2 regions of the Parasphingorhabdus sp. genome follow, and region 1 is predicted to be linked to the other one. Evidence: predicted binding sites of a transcription regulator. Region 1 holds the regulator's gene; the other holds the start of a gene.
The links. The regulator LexA, encoded in region 1, represses DNA repair genes until DNA is damaged. The targets are predictions, from matches to a motif close to GTTCCNCNCTTGTTCT.
Positions count from the first base shown of each region.

Region 1 (3,134 bases):
GCAGTGCCATCACCCTGCGCATGGTCGCGGCAGGGGCCCTGTTTGTGCTCATCATCTGGCCGGAATCCCTTGTCGGACCGAGCTTTCAGCTTAGTTTTGCCGCTGTCACCGCGATTATTGCGATGCACGAACACCCTAGAATAAAGGCATTGTTCGCACGACGGGAGGAAGTCCTTCTCAGGCGACTGGGGCGGATCATATTGGCGCTTTTCCTCACTGGTCTGGTCGTCGAGCTGGCATTGATGCCCATTGCGTTGTTCCATTTTCACAAAGCCGGCATTTATGGCGCGCTGGCCAATATCATCGCTATTCCGCTGACAACATTTGTGATTATGCCTCTGGAAGCATTGGCATTGCTACTTGATACGGTTGGTTTGGGTGCACCGTTCTGGTGGTTATGTGAAAAGGCGCTGAGCAGTCTGCTGGTGTTGGCCCACTATGTATCCAGTCGACCGGGATCAGTAACCATGCTACCGACCATGCCACTGGCCGCGTTTGGGTTAGTGATTGCCGGTGGCTTGTGGTTGGCCCTGTGGAGTCAGTCTTGGCGTATCTGCGGTCTTGCTCCTATAGCAATTGGTGTCCTGATGATAGCCACGACCCGCGCTCCTGATCTCTACATTACCGGAGATGGTCGTCATGTCGGGATCCGCAATGACGCGGGGGAGCTGGCGATGCTTCGCACGCGCAGCGGTGACTTCATTCGCGACATGTTGCTGGAAAATGCCGGGATTGATGGGGAAGCCACGGCCCTAGAGGACTGGCCAAATGCGCAGTGTAATGCAGATAGCTGCACAGTTATCATGGAGGGGGAAGGCCGAGACTGGGTGATCGTTGCAACGCGCAGCTCTTACTATATTCCGGCCATGGCGCTGTCAGCGGCCTGCCGGCGTGCCGATATTGTGATCAGCGAACGGCGCCTCCCTATCAGTTGTCAGCCACGCTGGCTTAAGGCGGATCGTATTTTATTGGGCCAGGTTGGCGGTATGACGATAGATCTGGAGAACCAAAAGATTGGAACCGTTTTGGGCCGTTCCGGGCGTCATCAATGGACGCGCTTCACTGAGCCCAAAAATATGCAGCCGAAAGAGAAAACTTCCAAAATAGCGGCAGAAATCAAAGGCAGCCCTGAATAAAACTGTACCCAGCTATCGTTAGTTATAGCGCCGCAACAGTCCGGCCATTTTGCCCTGTATCCGCACCTCTCCTGCGCCAAATATCTGTGGCTCATAGGCTGGATTTGCGGGATCAAGGCGGACCTGTCCATTATCCTTGAACAGATATTTCAGTGTAGCTTCTTCATCATGGACCAGCGCAACGACGATTTCGCCGTTACGCGCTGTTTCCGTGCGTTGAATAAGCGCATAGTCGCCGTCCAATATACCCGCTTCGATCATCGAATCGCCGGAAACTTCCAACGCATAATGCTCGCCGGAGCCCAGCAATGCCGCTGGAACACTGAGCGCGGACTGACCTTCAAGGGCTTCGATCGGAACGCCTGCTGCAATCTTGCCATGAAGCGGAATTTCGATCACATCATTGGCCGCGACAGGAATTTCTTTCATCGGTGCTGAGGGAGCCTGCTCAGGGGCAATGTTTATGACATTGGAAGCAGCCGGTTTCAAATTACCGCCTTCGGGTAGCTTGGTCACTTCCAAGGCTCGTGCCCGGTTGGGAAGGCGGCGCAAAAAGCCGCGTTCTTCCAGAGCGCTGATCAACCGATGAACGCCAGATTTTGACTTCAAGCCCAATGCATCCTTCATCTCTTCAAAAGAGGGGGATACGCCTGATTCCTCCAGACTGTTATGAATGAAGCAAAGCAGTTCATGTTGTTTCGGTGTGAGCATGTTTCATGTCCTTATCGGGAACGAATAAGGAACAATTATGAAACAAACCGTGCCAAGTCAAGCATTTTAGATGGCGATATACGAAACCTCTGCGCCAACGGGTTGCTCCGGGCTGTGCGGAGGACGGAAGAGCAGGGCGTTGGCCGCTGCCAGTATCGAAAGCTTGGCGCTGTCCTGGCTGTCAAAGGCGGCAATGGCGCCGTCGACAAGCTGTGCGCGGAGAAACTCGGCGCGCTGGCTGGTGGCGGGCAACACCGTGCTGGTTTGCGCCGTTTGCATGACGGGCATATAGCTTTGCGCACCTGCAAGATAGCGGATCAGAGGCACCAGAAACAGGGTTGCCGTCACAAAGGCGGAGCCGGGATTGCCGGGCAGGGCGAGGACAAGGCTGTTACCCAGCTTCCCGGCCATGAGCGGCTTGCCCGGTTTCATCGCGATTTTCCAGAAATCCGTTTGCCCGCCAAGCCGTTTGAACGCAGGCGCCACCAGATCATGGTCGCCCACCGAAGCGCCGCCTATGGTGACGATGACATCGCAGTCCCTGGCGCTTTCCAGCGCTTCACACAGGCTATCCAGATCATCTTTTATCCGGCTGATGCAACGGGTTATTGTTGGCAGCTGTGACAGCATGGCGGCGATCATGACATCATTGCTTGCCGGTATCTGGTGCGGCTTCGTATCCGTGCCCGGGGCAACCAGCTCGTCGCCGGTGGAGAGGATCGCGACTTTGGGACGGCGACCCACGCTGACGCTGCCCGAACCGGCAATGACGGCGTGACCCAAGGCGGCGGCATTGAGCTGAATGCCAGCTTTTAGCGACACATCCCCAGACTTGAAGTCGCCGCCCTGAAAGCGGACATGACGGCCTTTGACAGGAGAAGGATCGCTGGTCAGGACAATATTGTCACCATCCGGCTCGACATTTTCCTGCATGACAACCGTATCGGCGCCCTCGGGTAGCAGGGCACCGGTGAAAATGCGGGCGGCCTGACCCGGCAGTATTGCTGGGCAGGGCGGGCTTCCGGCCTTGCATTCGCCGACCAGTTGCCAGGGACCGTCGCGGTCTTCAAAGCGGATGGCATATCCATCCATTGCTGACATGTCTGCTGCCGGTTGATCGCGACCAGCCATGACGTCTTCTGCAAGATAACGCCCCAGCGCATCACCTATGGCAATGGTTTCAGAAGGCAAGGGCTGTGCCATGGCAATCAGGCGCTCTTGCGCTTCTTCCAGGGGCAGCAGCGGCTTCATTCGGCGGTCCAGTCTCCTGATTTTCCGCCTGATTTG
Region 1 covers NZ_AP041068.1:2,495,216-2,498,349, reverse strand. The annotation lists gene AC6I9Z_RS12355 (ComEC/Rec2 family competence protein) at 1-1,136, shown strand, start outside; gene lexA (transcriptional repressor LexA) at 1,155-1,847, opposite strand; gene AC6I9Z_RS12345 (molybdopterin molybdotransferase MoeA) at 1,914-3,098, opposite strand; gene moaC (cyclic pyranopterin monophosphate synthase MoaC) at 3,095-3,134, opposite strand, start outside.

Region 2 (3,134 bases), 330 kb from region 1:
AAATCTGGTTCAGGCTCTGTCCAAACTTCCGGGCTTGGGTCCGCGCTCGGCTAGGCGGGCGGTGCTTCATCTGCTGAAGCGCCCCGAAACAACCATGAAGCCGATATTGGCGGCGATGGAAAAGGTTGATGCCAATCTTGTCACCTGCGCCATTTGCGGCAATGTCGATACACAGGACCCCTGCCAGATTTGCAGCGATCCGCGGCGGGATCCGAAATCACTATGTGTGGTCGAGGAAGTGTCGGATCTGTGGGCGCTCGATAAATCGCGTCTCTTTCCCGGCAAATTCCACGTTCTGGGCGGGCGGCTGTCGGCATTAGACGGCGTGAGACCCGAAGATATTGCCATCGATAAGCTGATCAAGCGGGTGGAGCAAGGCGGCATTGACGAGGTCGTTCTGGCCATGAATGCCACATTGGAGGGCCAGACCACCGCCCATTATATTGCCGAGCGGCTCGAAAATTATCCATTGCGTCTCAGCCAGTTGTCCCATGGCATACCGGTGGGCGGCGAACTTGACTATCTTGATGAAGGGACATTGGCGCAGGCGCTGCGTTCGCGCAGACCTATTAGTGGCGATTGAGCGTGGTCACCAGTCCTTGACGAATCCCGGTAGAATCCCTAAATTTCGCGCATGTCCATATTACCTATTCTTGAAGTTCCCGATCCGCGCCTGAAAACCGTTTCAGAGCCGGTTACCGTGTTTGATGACGAGCTGAAAACGCTGATCGCCGACATGTTTGAAACCATGTATGACGCACCGGGCATTGGCCTTGCCGCGATTCAGGTGGGTGTTCCCAAGCGGATATTGGTCATCGACCTGCAAGAGCCTGTGGAACATGACCATGAACATGGCGAGCATTGCGATCATGACCATGAGGTCGTTCGCGATCCCAAAGTGTTCATTAACCCCGAGATTCTCAATCCATCAGAGGATTTGAATGTCTATAGCGAAGGCTGCCTTTCGGTGCCTGAACAATATGCCGACGTAGAGAGGCCTGCGACCATAACTGCACGCTGGCAGGATGAGACCGGGAAACAATATGAAGAACAGATGGACGGCCTGCTCGCGACCTGTTTGCAGCATGAGATGGACCATCTTGAGGGCATATTGTTCATCGACCATCTGTCCCGCCTGAAGCGGCAAATGGTACTCAAAAAACTGGCAAAGCACCGCAAGGAAGCGGCCTAGTCTGGTTGTTCAGCCATCCTGAAGCAATTTCAGGACAAAAGCCCTGTTGCATGTAAGCGCCCCACAGTCTAGGTTCTCCTTTCGTTCCAATTGAAAGGGCTTGTCTTGGACGCTGTTGTCGCTCTCCTGATAGCTATTGTTACTCTCGTTATTGGCCTAGTTGCAGGCTGGTTTATGGGCGGCCGAGCGGCTTCGGCTTCGAGCAAGGCTGCCGAAGAAACAGCCACATCACTCAGATCCATGCTGGATGGCGTACAGGCGGAGCGGGATGAAGCGCGATCCGAGCGTGATTCCATTCGCGATGATCGCGATCAGGCGCGGCAATCTCTCGCTTCTCTAGAAGCAGATGCGCGTAACCATGAAAAACAGCTGCAGCAATTGACCGAAGCGAAAGAAACGCTGTCTGCACAATTTTCCGAAGTTGGTGCGAAGATGCTCGAAACCGCCCAGCGCCAGTTTCTGGAACGCGCCGATCAACGGTTTGACCAGGCCAATGAAAAAGGCGGCGAGAAAATCGCCAAGTTGCTGCAACCGGTTAATGAACGGCTTTCTGCATATGAAGAAAGTATCCGTAAAATCGAGAAAGAACGCACCGAATCCTATGCCGGAATTACGGCAACTATCGAGCAAGTGCGCCAAGGACAGGACCGCGTGCAGCAGGAGGCGGCACGGCTTGTTAACAGCCTGCGCAACGCGCCAAAGTCGCGCGGACGCTGGGGCGAGCAGCAGTTAAAAAATGTGCTCGAAACTTGCGGCCTGTCGGAACATACCGATTTTGTGACAGAGCAGAGCATTGACACCGATGAAGGGCGTCTGCGTCCCGATGCAGTAATCAGCGTACCGGGTGGCCGAAAGCTGGTCATCGATGCCAAAGTCTCGCTCAATGACTATCAGGACGCGTTTGAGGCGGAGGATGATGATGCGCGCAGTTTTGCAATGGCGCGGCATTGCAATTCGATGAAAGCTCATATCGATGGCCTGTCCAAAAAAGCCTATTGGGACCAGTTTGAAGATGCGCCCGACTATGTGATCATGTTTGTGCCTGGCGAGCATTTCCTTTCCGCTGCGCTGGAGCATGAACCAAATTTATGGGATCATGCTTTCGAGAAAAAGGTACTGCTCGCGACGCCCACCAATCTGGTGGCGATAGCGCGCACCGTTGCTGGTGTATGGCGGCAGGAGAAAATGGCGGCAGAGGCCAAGCAGATCGGGCAGTTGGGCAAGGAAATGTATGACCGGCTAGCCGTGGCTGGCGAACATCTCAAACGCATGGGGTCGGGCCTTGGCAGCGCAGTCGGTAATTACAACAAATTTGTCGGCAGTTTTGAGCGCAACGTCATGGCGACGGGACGGAAGTTTGCGGAACTCAACATCGAGACCGGAAAAAAGGAACTTGAGCCGGTGGCGGAGGTTGAGGCCTTGCCGCGTTATTCCAACGATGTGGAAGCCGCGCTCATCGAGGACGACCGGGACGTCAAAGACGAAGCTGCAGAATAAGCGCCGTCCTAGGACCTGTCTGCAGGGCAGCTTATGGCGTGTCGGGACCGGATAATATCTCGCCGCCGCAACCATCTAGATAACCGGTGCCGCTGACGGCTGTTCTGACCGTATCCGCATATACGCGGTCACTCATACCATCACTGCATTCTGTGCCGGATGTTATGGTGAGGGTGATGTTATGCTGATCGCTAAAGCCCTTAACTTCCCAGCCTGTTGCAGTTTTTGTCATCCTTTGCACGGGCAGGGTGAAATCATTGGTTGCTTCCATCGAGCTATAGATGATTTCATCGCCATTGACCTCTACGGCCCAACCTGGCTCTGTGCCGATGGCTTTATATTCGGACAGTTTTTCTTCGGTTACCGGTGCGTCCTGCGCTTTGTCGCCACAAGCCACCAACAATAACGACAGAACTGGTGTGAGTAATATTGCTTTTTTCATGCT
Region 2 covers NZ_AP041068.1:2,164,138-2,167,271, forward strand. The annotation lists gene recR (recombination mediator RecR) at 1-583, shown strand, start outside; gene def (peptide deformylase) at 635-1,192, shown strand; gene AC6I9Z_RS10670 (DNA recombination protein RmuC) at 1,298-2,689, shown strand; gene AC6I9Z_RS10675 (COG3650 family protein) at 2,721-3,131, opposite strand.
Region 2: the regulator LexA is predicted to act here: its motif matches at 1,265-1,280, upstream of AC6I9Z_RS10670 (DNA recombination protein RmuC).